DNA from 3 places in the Serratia sp. Res13-Sevr-LER1-36-b genome. Region 3 is predicted to be linked to each of the others. Evidence: predicted binding sites of a transcription regulator. Region 3 holds the regulator's gene; each other region holds the start of a gene.
What was found. Region 3 encodes ArgR, which controls arginine synthesis, uptake and breakdown. Its sites were predicted from a motif close to ANTGAATAAAAATACANT; they were not measured.

Region 1: argC (N-acetyl-gamma-glutamyl-phosphate reductase) is a predicted target of ArgR. The motif match lies at 2,107-2,124, and genes of this name have one in related genera.
Region 2: argF (ornithine carbamoyltransferase) is a predicted target of ArgR. The motif match lies at 2,128-2,145, and genes of this name have one in related genera.

The regions. Positions count from the first base shown of each region.
Region 1 is NZ_JADACK010000013.1:157,535-161,748, forward strand. It holds gene ppc (phosphoenolpyruvate carboxylase) at 1-593, opposite strand, end outside; gene argE (acetylornithine deacetylase) at 909-2,054, opposite strand; gene argC (N-acetyl-gamma-glutamyl-phosphate reductase) at 2,273-3,277, shown strand; gene argB (acetylglutamate kinase) at 3,298-4,071, shown strand; gene IMQ33_RS08710 (argininosuccinate synthase) at 4,098-4,214, shown strand, end outside.
Region 2 is NZ_JADACK010000020.1:502,263-506,476, forward strand. It holds gene IMQ33_RS16405 (IclR family transcriptional regulator) at 1-722, shown strand, start outside; gene miaE (tRNA isopentenyl-2-thiomethyl-A-37 hydroxylase MiaE) at 772-1,533, opposite strand; gene rraB (ribonuclease E inhibitor RraB) at 1,578-2,006, opposite strand; gene argF (ornithine carbamoyltransferase) at 2,169-3,188, shown strand; gene IMQ33_RS16425 (ABC transporter substrate-binding protein) at 3,410-4,214, shown strand, end outside.
Region 3 is NZ_JADACK010000002.1:110,530-114,743, forward strand. It holds gene mpl (UDP-N-acetylmuramate:L-alanyl-gamma-D-glutamyl-meso-diaminopimelate ligase) at 1-441, shown strand, start outside; gene yhcN (peroxide/acid stress response protein YhcN) at 654-917, opposite strand; gene yhcN (peroxide/acid stress response protein YhcN) at 1,050-1,313, opposite strand; gene argR (transcriptional regulator ArgR) at 1,717-2,187, opposite strand; gene mdh (malate dehydrogenase) at 2,653-3,591, shown strand; gene IMQ33_RS00655 (helix-turn-helix transcriptional regulator) at 3,654-3,914, opposite strand; gene IMQ33_RS00660 (DNA-binding protein) at 4,096-4,214, shown strand, end outside.

The DNA.
Region 1 (4,214 bases), on a different contig from region 3:
ACCGGGGATGGGCGATTCTTGCGGATCTCGTCGGTATGCCAGGATTGCGCGACCAGCTGGCGCAGACGGCGCATGATTTTATTGCGCTCGTAGTCGGCCAGGTCGTTATGGTCCAGCTGGCTCAGGCAGGTGTTCACCTCAACCAGCTTGTGGATCAGGGTGCGGCGGGTGATTTCCGTTGGGTGAGCGGTCAGGACCAGCTCGATGGAAAGATCGTCCACCGCCTTTTGCAGCTGTTTGTTATCCAGCTTGTTGTCTTTCAGCTTGGTAAACAACTGCGCCAAGGCTTCCGGGTTGCTGGCCGCTTCGCCGTGTGGCGAGATGCTGTGGTATTGCTCGGCAACGTTGGTCAGATTAAGGAATTGGCTGAAGGCGCGGGCAACGGGCAGCAGCTCATCGTTGGACAGGTTCTGCAGCGTGGAGAGCAGCTCCTGACGATGCGCCTCGTTACCGGCACGTGAAGATTTGGAAAGCTTACGGATAGTTTCAACGCGATCGAGAATATGCTCGCCCAGCGCTTCTTTAATGGTATCGCCTAGCAGTTTGCCGAGCATACTGACATTACTTCGCATTGCCGAATATTGTTCGTTCATATAATCCCTGACCCAGTTCTTTGCATACTTATCATCCTCCGATCGCGGTGTTTTTCGCCACGACCTGAACACGATGAGTACGTGATTTTTCATCTTGTAAGTAAATTTCACGTGCCGTCGCAGCCTGCCGGTTTTATCTGGTCACGTGCCTGTCCAATCATCAATTGACACTATTTTTAGCAAAAAAACATCAAATTCGGCGTATTTTCTGAAATTTAATTACGCGCGGCCGGTTATCAGTCTGGCTTATCGGCTTAAATTACTACGTCTTAAGAGGTAGGGGATGGTAACCCATTCCCCTGTTGTTATTAAGGTTTATTGCCGGCAGAAATGGTCGACCAACTGACCCAGCAGCTTACGCGTTGGCTCAATAAATGCGGTATCCAGATACTCATCCGGCTGATGCGCCTGGTTGATCGAACCTGGGCCGAGCACCAGCGTTGGGCACACTTCCTGGACGAACGGCGCTTCGGTGCAGTAGTTGACCACTTCGGTGCGTGAACCCAGCAGTTTTTCAATCACTGCCACCATGTGATGGTCGGTTGGGCATTCGTAACCAGGGATCGGCGGATGTAGCTCATCGATCGTCAAGCGGCCCGGCCAACGTTGGCTTACCGGTGCCAACGCTTCGTGCAGGAGTTCGTTGATGTTATCCAGCGTCATCCCCGGCAGCGGGCGGATATCCATATGCAGTTCACAGCAGGCACAGATACGGTTGGCCGCATCGCCACCGCTGATATGGCCAAAGTTCATGGTTGGGTAAGGCACCGCAAACGCCGGGTTGTTGTAGCGCTCCTGTAGGGTTTTGCGCAATTCCATCAGATGCCCAATCGACTCATGCATCAGATCGATAGCATTGACACCGCGCGCCGGATCGCTCGAATGGCCCGACTGACCAACGATGCGGATCGCACTGGAGATATGGCCTTTATGCGCGCGCACCGGTTGCAGCGAGGTTGGCTCGCCGATGATGGCAAAGTCCGGGCGGATTTTGCTGGAGGCAGCAAAGTAACGTGCGCCAGCCATCGTCGTTTCTTCATCGGCGGTAGCCAGAATGTACAACGGCTTGGTCAGCTTACTGGCATCGATATCGCGTACCGCATCCAGAATAAAGGCGAAGAAGCCCTTCATGTCGGCGGTCCCCAGCCCGTACAGCTTGTTGTCGTGCTCGGTCAGGGTAAAGGGATCTCGTGTCCAGCGCCCCTGATCGTAAGGCACCGTGTCGGTATGGCCCGCCAGCAGCAGGCCGCCGCTGCCTTCACCGAGGCTGGCCAGCAGGTTGAATTTGTTGCGGGTGTCCGGCACGGGCTGCACGTCGACGCGAAAGCCCAAATCGTTGAACCAGCTAGCCAGCAAGTTGATTAATGCTTCATTACTCTGATCGAGGGCGCCATCGGTGGCGCTGATCGACGGAGTGGCGATCAACGCCCGGTACAGCTCAATAAATGGAGGTAATTTCATCTTCACTGTTGACAGCCTTTGGTTAGGATAGTATCAATATTCATGCATTTATTTTGAATAAAAATACAGTAAGCTAGAGCGTAAGGGAACCTGTAACCCGGATGTTGATAAAAACATCACGCTCAACCACGTGGGTGAACCGCGCAACAACGCGACCAAGCCCTGCTACCGGGGTCGCCGTGACTCTTAGATTGCTAGCCAAGAAGGTGAAAGGCCACATGTTGAATACGCTGATTGTTGGTGCCAGCGGTTATGCCGGAGCAGAGCTCACGGCTTACCTGAATCGCCACCCACACATGAACATAACCGCTTTAGCGGTTTCAGCGCAAAGTGCAGATGCAGGAAAATTGCTTTCCGAGCTGCACCCTCAATTAAAAGGCATCGTCGATCTGCCATTACAGCCGCTGGTTGACGTTGCCGCAGCGGCCAAAGGCATCGACGTTGTTTTCCTCGCGACCGCCCATGAGGTGAGCCACGACATCGCGCCAGCATTCCTGGCCGCGGGTTGCGTGGTGTTCGATCTCTCCGGCGCATTCCGCGTGCAGGATGCTGATTTTTATCAACAGTATTATGGTTTTACACACCAGCATGCCGACTGGCTGGCGCAGGCAGTTTACGGCCTGGCGGAGTGGCAGAGTGAAAAACTCAAGCAGGCGCAGTTGATTGCCGTGCCGGGCTGCTACCCAACGGCTGCGCAGCTGGCGCTCAAACCGCTGCTCGACAAGCAATTACTGAACCTGGATCAATGGCCGGTCATCAACGCCGTTAGCGGCGTGAGTGGTGCAGGGCGTAAAGCCAGCGTCACGACCAGTTTCTGTGAAGTCAGCCTGCAACCTTATGGCCTGTTCAATCATCGTCATCAGCCAGAAATTTCTGCCCATCTTGGGGTGCCAGTTATCTTTACGCCACATTTGGGTAACTTCCCTCGGGGTATTCTGGAAACCATCACCTGCCGCCTGAACAAGGGCGTCACCGCGCAGGACGTGGCAGCGGCTTACCATGCGGCGTATGACGACAAACCGTTGGTGCGGTTGTATGACCAAGGGGTGCCAGCACTGAAATCCGTGGTGGGCCTGCCGTTCTGCGATATCGGCTTTGCCGTGCAGGGCGAGCATCTGATCGCCGTAGCCGCAGAAGACAACCTGTTGAAAGGTGCAGCCGCTCAGGCGGTGCAGTGTCTGAATATCCGTTTCGGCTTCCCTGAAACCCAATCCTTACTTTAAATCAGCGTGAGTAAACAGCAATGAATCCATTGATTATCAAACTAGGTGGCGTGCTACTGGACAGTGAAGAAGCGCTGGAGCGTTTGTTTACCGCGCTGGATGTCTATCGCCAGGAACATCAGCGCCCGCTGGTGATCGTTCACGGCGGCGGCTGCGTGGTGGATGAATTGATGAAACAGCTCTCCCTGCCGGTAGTGAAGAAGAACGGCCTGCGCGTTACTCCAGCCGATCAAATCGACATCATCACCGGCGCACTGGCAGGAACGGCCAATAAAACCCTGCTGGCCTGGGCGGTGAAGCACAAAATTAATGCGGTTGGCCTGAGCCTGGCGGACGGTGGCAGTGTTGCGGTAACTCAGTTGGACCCAGCGTTGGGCCACGTGGGCCACGCAGTACCAGGAACGCCTGCGCTGCTCAATACCTTGTTGGGCGCTGGCTACCTGCCGGTGGTCAGCTCCATCGGCATCACTGCCGAAGGCCAACTGATGAACGTGAACGCCGATCAGGCTGCGACGGCCCTGGCCGCCACGCTGGGGGCGGATTTAATCTTGCTGTCGGATGTCAGCGGTATTCTCGACGGCAAAGGGCAGCGCATCGCGGAAATGACCGCACAAAAAGCCGAGCAACTGATTGCTCAAGGCATCATTACCGATGGTATGGTGGTGAAGGTCAATGCGGCGCTGGATGCTGCACGTACCCTTGGCCGCCCGGTAGATATCGCCAGCTGGCGTAATGCCGAAAAGCTCCCTGCTCTGTTTAATGGTGTGTCGATTGGCACCCGGATCCTCGCTTAAATTTAGAATTAAAAAGGAATAACACAATGCAAAACAAAGGCATCAAGAAAATCGTTCTGGCGTACTCCGGCGGTCTGGATACTTCGGCCATCATTCCGTGGCTGAAAGAGAACTACGGTGGCTGTGAAGTGGTAGCCTTCGTG
Region 2 (4,214 bases), on a different contig from region 3:
CCATTACCGAAATCAGCAAGCAACTGGGCATCCCCAAGAGCACTACCTTTGATATTCTCTACACCCTGCTCGATAAAGGTTATCTGGAGCAAGCCAACGAAAAGCAGAAATCGTTTAAGCTGGGCGTAAAACTGTTCCAGACAGGAGCCTGTTACCTGGAGCAAACGCCTTTCCACAACGTCGCACATGCGATGCTTGAAAAGCTCGCCGAAATCGCGGGGGAAACCGTGTTTCTGGCGTTGCTCAATAACGATGAGTTGGTTTATTTCGATAAAGTGGAAAGCCCCAACTCCGTCAGAACCTCCGCCAGAATTGGTTCGAACAACCCGCTGTACTGCACCGGGCTGGGTAAAGCGATCCTGGCAACCTTGCCTGACGATGAGGTAAAAACCATTCTGGCCCGCACCGGTGGGTTGCAAGCCATCACGCCATATACCGTGACTGATGAAGCGAAATTTTTCGCAATTTTAAATCAGGCACGCCAGCAGGGTTACGCCGTTGACGATCGCGAACATAATGCTGAGGTGTTCTGCCTTGCCGCTCCAGTCTATAACTTTCGGGGCAAGGTCTACGCCGCTATCAGCGTCGCCAGCCTGTTTAACAAAATTAACCAGCAACCCGAGAAAATCGCCACATTGGGGCAAATGATCTCTGACACTGCCCTGGAGCTCTCACAACGCATTGGCTACCGTGGCCAGCAGTTGTACTCCGATTTTCGGTAGTAATCTGACCGGCCTCGCCTCTAGGTGGGAAGGGCCGGATTGTGAGATTTTACGCCACCGGCACGCCGCTGTGGAAGCGGAACTCGGTGTCCGGTGAGCGGATCAGCTCCGCCTCCAACTGGCCAAAAAACGCCACGCGTTCGCTGATATCGCCGCCGGCGATCTGCTCTGCCAGCGTCAGGTAATCCTGATAATGGCGGGCTTCGGAACGCAGTAGCGAAACATAAAACCGGTTCAGCTCATCGTCCAGGAACGGGGCCAGCTTGGCGAAGCGTTCGCAGGAGCGGGCCTCGATATACGCGCCGCAGATCAGTTTATCGATCAGAGTGGCCGGGTCGTGAGTGCGCACCTCGCGGATCATGCTTTTGGCATAGCGACTGGCGGTGATCTTTCTATAAGGGATCTGCCGGGCCTGCATGATCTCCAGCACCTGCGAGAAATGATGCAACTCCTCTTTGATCAGCAACACCATCTTGTCGACCAAATCCTGGCCATAGGCCGAGCCATTCTTCGGCAGGATCTTCCTGGTAAACGCGCTCTGGCGGAACAGCTCTTCCGGCACTTCCTGCGCCTCGTGCACAAACGCCTCATAGGGCCTGAGCAGTGCCAGCAGGGCATCACCACTCTCTTTATCGGCCACGTAGCGGCGGATCAGCCACATGCCGGTCTGCGCCGCTTTCAGCTCGCATACCAGGTGGTCGGTCAGCAACAGGGGCAGGTTTTCCGGGCGGCGGGCCGCTTCGATCCAGCCATCTGGGGTTTCACAGTGCAAGAAGTTTAAAATCGGGGATAACAGAGATTGGTATTTCATCGGGTTCTATCAGGGGCCAGCTTGCGCCAGCCCGCAGGATTTAATTAATGACGTTTGCCGTCGTCGTCTTCATCGATAAAGTCGCCGTCTTCTTCATCGTCGTCGCCTTCTTCACCGTTTGGATCTTCATAGTAGGTGCCCCAACCGTCGTAATTGACACCGCATTTTTCTGCCAGTGCCACCAGTTGTTCTACCTGGCTGTCGATCAGCTCGGCATTCAGCGCAACTTCGCTGATCACGTCACAGCACATCACCATGGAGCCATCTTCCACTTCCAGCTCTTCGGCATCGGTCACTTCGTAGCCCAACTTGAAGGCTTCCACGGCGGCCTGCTCCAGAACTTCAAACTTTTCGGCAGAGAAATGGTGCTCGATAGTGTAGAGCGCATCCGGATCGCTGCCGTCTTCCAGCAGTTCTTCGATGATCAGGCGGGTTTCTTCACGTTGTTCTTCCAGCAATTCGCGGTTTGCCATGCCTCTATCCTCAATAAAATGGGCTTCGTTACTTCTATTTTCACACACCGCTGTCACCGCTGCCACGATAAACGTGAAAGATTTCTGCTTCGGGGTTGAAATTGAATATTCATACATATAAAGTGAATTTAAATTCAATCAAAACGATAGGGATTTACGGAGATGAGCCAGATGAACCCGTTCTACAGTCGTCACTTTTTGAGATTAATGGATTTTACCCCCAGTGAGATCCAGTCCTTGTTGCAGTTAGCCGCCGATTTGAAGCAGGCCAAGAAGCAAGGCCAGGAAACCCGCCATCTGCAAGGCAAAAACATTGCGCTCATCTTCGAAAAAGACTCCACCCGTACCCGATGCTCTTTCGAAGTTGCCGCATTCGATCAGGGCGCTCAGGTGACCTACCTTGGCCCGAGCGGCAGCCAGATCGGCCATAAAGAGTCGATGAAAGACACCGCCCGCGTGCTGGGCCGGATGTACGACGGTATTCAATATCGTGGTTTTGGCCAGTGCCTGGTGGAAACCTTGGCAGAACACGCTGGTGTGCCAGTGTGGAATGGCCTGACCAACGAGTTCCACCCAACTCAGTTGCTGGCAGATCTGCTCACCGTGCGTGAACACCTGCCGGGGAAAGCGTTGAGCGAGGTGAAATTCGCCTACATTGGCGATGCACGTAACAATATGGGCAATACCCTGCTGGAAGCCGCCGCGCTGGTAGGCATGGATCTGCGGTTAGTCGCGCCGAAGGCCTGTTGGCCGCAGGCCGAGCTGGTTGCAGAATGCCAGGCGCTCGCACAGCAGACCGGCGGCAAAATTACCCTGACGGAAGATATTGCCGAAGGCGTACAGGGTGCCGATTTCCTGTATACCGACGTTTGGGTCTCGATGGGGGAAGCCAAAGAAGTCTGGCAGGAGCGGATTGCCCTGCTCAGGCCGTATCAGGTGAATATGGCGATGGTGAAACTGACCGGCAACCCACAGGTGAAATTCCTGCACTGCCTGCCAGCATTCCACGACGATCAAACCACGCTGGGTAAACAGATGGCCGAACAGTACGGCATGCACGGCGGTATGGAAGTGACCAACGAGGTGTTCGAGTCGGAGCACAGCATCGTGTTTGATCAGGCAGAGAACCGCCTGCACACCATTAAGGCGGTGATGGTCGCCACGTTAAGCAAAACCTTGTAAATCATCCTTTCAAAAAACCCTTCTCATAGAAGGGTTTCTTCTGGTTAATCCCCCCTTCTGGTTCTATAGTCTTTTTCGTCATATCAAATAACTTCTTGGCCTTTGCCTGTTTTTTACCAACGTTCTACCGTGGCATTCTGGCGGCAGAAATGCCGTAAAAAACTAATGAGAACAACCTCTTCTCCGTTCTGGTTTACCGGCACATTTAAGGGAAAACGTCTATGAAAGCCAAAGTCTTGCCGCTGTTTATTCTTGCCGCCCTCTCCACGACCGCACTGGCTGCCACGCCGCCAAATACGCTGGTAGTGGTGCAGTCACTGGACGATATCGTCAGCCTGGATCCGGCTGAGGCCAATGAGCTTTCCAGCATCCAGACCGTCCCCAGCCTCTATCAGCGTCTGGTGCAGGCCGATCGTGACAATCCGGCCAAGGTGATCCCGGTGCTGGCGGAAAGTTGGCAGGATGATGCCGCCGCCAAGACCCTGACGGTCAAGCTGCGCCCACAGGCAGCGTTTTCCTCCGGTAACCCGTTGACTGCAGACGACGTGATTTTTTCTTATACCCGCGCAGTGAAGATGAACAAGTCACCGGCGTTTATCCTCAACGTGCTCGGCTGGCAGCCGGACAATATCGAACAACAGCTGAAAAAGATCGACGAGCATACCGTGCAACTGAGCTGGACGGCAGACGTCAGCCCGGCGGTTGCCCTGAATATCCTCTCGACGCCGATCGCCTCAATCGTCGACAGCAAAGCCGTGCAGCCTAACGTGAAGGGTGATGACTTCGGCAACGCCTGGTTGAAGATGCACTCTGCGGGCAGCGGCCCGTTCAAGATGCGGGTTTACCAGCCACATCAGGCGATCGTGCTGGACGCCAACCCAACCTCACCGGGCGATAAGCCACTGCTGAGCAATATCATTATCAAGAACGTGCCAGACCCAAGCGCGCGCCGCCTGCTGATCCAGCAAGGGGATGCCGACGTGGCGCGTGAACTCGGCCCGGATCAAACCGCCGCGCTGAAAAGCC
Region 3 (4,214 bases):
CGTCTGGAATTGCGCGGTGAAGCCAATGGCGTCACGGTGTATGACGACTTTGCCCATCATCCGACCGCCATTCTGGCTACCTTGGCGGCGCTGCGTGGCAAAGTGGGCGGCACCGCACGCATCCTGGCCGTGCTGGAGCCTCGCTCAAACACCATGAAAATGGGGATCAGCAAAAACGATCTGGCACCCTCGCTTGGCCGTGCCGATGAAGTGTTCCTGTTCCAGCCTCACCACATCCCTTGGCAGGTAGCGGAAGTTGCCGAAGCTTGCGTCCAGCCCGCGCACTGGAGTGCCGATCTGGATACGCTGGTGGAGATGATTGTGAAAACCGCGCAGCCGGGTGACCATATTCTGGTGATGAGCAACGGCGGGTTTGGCGGCATTCATGACAAACTGCTGGCAGGGTTGGCTAACAAGGCCGAACCGAAAGAAACCTACTGACGTTTAGCTAAACGGGCGCCGCATGCGGCGACCCTACCAATATGAGGCCGCTGATGCGGCCTTTTTTACGCCCATAAAAAAGCCCTCGCGAGCGAGGGCAATGGGGTTCGTCGGATAGGACGACGATAATTTCCAAGATACTAGCGTTTACCTGAGAACTCGGCAGTGGCAGTGACGAGGGTAGTCAGTTCAGTAAACGCGGCCTCGGTTTTTTACTTGTAGATTTCAGCCGTTGCGTGCCAGTTGCCATTTTCATAGGCTTCGATCACACGGTAGGCTTTGGCCCCTTGCTGGTCCGCTTTATCAGACAGCGCCTGACGGATATCAGAAGGTGCGCCACCCACGCCGCTAGCGGTAATGGTGCCGACGGACTGCAGATTGCTGGCTTGGGCATCAGTGACCAGGTTAGCCGCAGAAGCACCGAAAGAAACGGCAGACAGCAGGCTAAGTGCAACGAGAGTAGTTTTCATGTTCATGATACTTCGATCCTTAATCGTTCAGAGATAACGGCCTGGAAGGGCTTTACAGCGTTTTTTATACTTGAAGGCGGTTATCTGCTTGTTTTTTACCAGAGAGTTGTCGTGCAATGCTCACATCACATCTTGTACTTATTTGTAAATCTCGGCGGTAGCGTGGTAGTTGCCTTCGTTACGAGCTTCGATCACGCGGTAAGCGGTAGCGCCTTGAGCATCGGCTTTGGCAGACAGCGCCTGACGGATATCAGAAGGTGCTGCACCGACGCCGCTCACGGTGATGGTACCGGCAGACTGCAGTTTTTCAGCCTGTGAAGCATCAATGGATTGTGCTGCAAATGCACCGAAAGACAGCATGGATAGCAGGCTAATTGTTGCTACGGTAGTTTTAATTTTCATGATTTATCCTCTTCGTATTCTTTTATCAGTTCCAATGAACTGTGATTTACGTCACGAAAATGAGTATACATCTAGTAACGGCAAAAATTAATAGCTGACTAACAGTTTCTAGTGAAACTTTATTGGGGTGGCCGTGACTTTTAATAACCTAATGGAATAAAAAACGGCGATAAAATACACTTTTGATGTTAAATTTTTGTAATTTCAATGAGCTAAGTGCTTTTGACTAAAAGTGCGGAAGCTTCCAGTCACTATCACCAGTCACCCAGAAATGTCACTGAAATGTGCTGCAAGTCGGCTTATTGGCAGTTTTAAACGTGGTAGGCAGTGCGGAAGAAGTAAATGAAGGGTTAATAAAGGATGAGCGGCCCGCGACGGAGAGCCGCAGGCTGCGCTGAATGCATCAAAGTTCCTGTTCGAACAAGGAGAGAATGGCTTCAAACAGTTGGCGTGCGGTAAATGAACTGGCCGGAGTGACAAAAATGGTGTCGTCACCGGCAATGGTGCCCAGGATCCCTTCGGATTTGCCCAGTGAGTCCAACAGGCGGGCAATCAGCTGCGCCGCACCTGGGCTGGTATGGATCACCACCACCGCGTCGTTATGATCCACATCCAGCACCAGATTCTTGAGTGGGCTGGTGGTGGTTGGGACTCCGAGTTCGGCCGGGAGGCAGTACACCATCTCCATTTTTGCATTACGCGTGCGTACCGCCCCGAACTTGGTCAGCATGCGTGATACCTTGGACTGGTTAATGTTCTCGAAGCCTTCTTCTTGCAGCGCCAAAACGATCTCGCCTTGAGAACTGAATTTTTCTTCTTTCAATAACGCCTTAAACGCCTTGATCAGATCTTCCTGCTTTGCGGGATTACGCATTTTGCACCGTGGAATGTTGGTAATAGAGCTGATTATTATGCATATAAATGCATTTTTATGCAATATAGGGGCCGTCTGGAAAATCAAAAATGCCCAGACAGAAAGGCAAGAGCGCGATTTTAACAAAATCCGTTGCTCATGAATATGCCCTTTCGGTGCGGGAAGCGAGTCAGCTCTCCGGTAACGAAAATGTTATTAAAATGATGTTGTTCTGATGTTACGTAAGGGTGTAATGTAACCGCCGGTTAACGCGATCGTGAAAAGCTTGGCACTATTTTCGATTAGTGTGCGCTATGCCCTTAATGCATAAGCTATTTACTTTAAAATGCTCGCAACATCGGCCATTTTATTGCGCCAGATCTAAAACCGACTGTTAAGAGGTTGTTTTTAAAGGCGTGATAAATTAAGGTCCGTGACCAAAGAATTCACGGCGCTTTTATATTTAAGACAATAAAGGAGTATAGGATGAAAGTTGCAGTTCTCGGTGCTGCTGGCGGTATTGGCCAGGCCCTCGCCCTTCTACTCAAGACCCAGCTTCCTTCAGGTTCTGAACTCTCCCTCTACGACATTGCCCCTGTTACCCCAGGCGTTGCCGTTGACTTAAGCCACATCCCAACCGCAGTTAAAATCAAAGGCTTCAGTGGCGAAGATGCAACCCCTGCGCTGCACGGTGCGGACGTGGTGCTGATTTCTGCTGGCGTTGCGCGTAAACCAGGGATGGATCGTTCCGATCTGTTCAACGTTAACGCTGGCATCGTACGTAACCTGATTGAGCAAGTGGCCAAAACCTGCCCGAAAGCCTGCATCGGTATCATCACCAACCCGGTGAATACCACGGTGGCCATTGCGGCAGAAGTGTTGAAGAAAGCGGGTGTGTACGACAAAAACAAACTGTTTGGCATCACATCGCTGGATATTATCCGTTCAAACACCTTCGTTGCTGAACTGAAAGGCAAACAACCGGAAGAACTTAACGTACCGGTGATTGGCGGCCACTCAGGCGTGACCATCTTGCCTCTGCTATCGCAGATCCCAGGCGTAAGCTTTAGCGATCAGGAAGTGGCTGATTTGACCAAACGTATCCAGAACGCGGGTACCGAAGTGGTTGAAGCCAAAGCCGGTGGCGGCTCTGCAACCTTATCTATGGGCCAGGCTGCTGCACGTTTTGGCCTGTCTCTGGTGCGTGCGTTGAGCGGTGAGAAAGGCGTAGTGGAATGTGCCTATGTTGAAGGGGATGGCAAATATGCCCGCTTCTTTGCACAGCCACTGCTGCTGGGCAAAAACGGTATCGAAGAGCGTAAAGACATCGGTACCCTGAGCGCCTTCGAGCAAAAAGCGCTGAGCGAAATGCTGGACGTACTGCACAAAGATATCGAACTGGGCGAGAAGTTTATCAACAACTGATCCCTCAGTATGTGATGTTTTGATAAGCCGCCGGGCCGAATCCGGCGGCTTTCTTATGTTTATCATGATTTGATTCGACTTTTCCGATCTCGCAGATGATGGGTAAGCGGATCAAAATACCTGCTCGGCCAGATCTCTGCCGGATGTACGTTCAGTGCATCAGCAATCAACCACTCTCCCTTGGGCCAAGGACGTGACAGCGCGTTGGCCAACGTCGATGAACTTAACCCTGCCCCCCGTGAAACCGCTGCCAGAGTGGTACCTCTCTTCTTCAAAGCCGCGATGACGTCTGCTGGATGCCAATCTGGGTCCCGTGAATTCATATTTTCATTCCTTTTTTGATTAGAGAAAGTTCTGTTAGTGGTATAACTAACAGGTCAGTATTAATCGTTTGAACAACGTGAAGCGTTTATTCAGAAACTAGGATACCACCAAGTTTCCCAAAAATACCTTATGGTTTCTGAAAAATTTGTCTTGCCACACTATTGTCCCGAGATCATGGCTATGAAAAACGAGTGGTTTGCTGCCAAGGAGCTGATAGGCATCGCAGGATTACCGTCCTCTACACAGGGAATCAATCTGATGGCCCGGCGCGAAAATTGGCTCAGCCGTCGCCGCAAAGG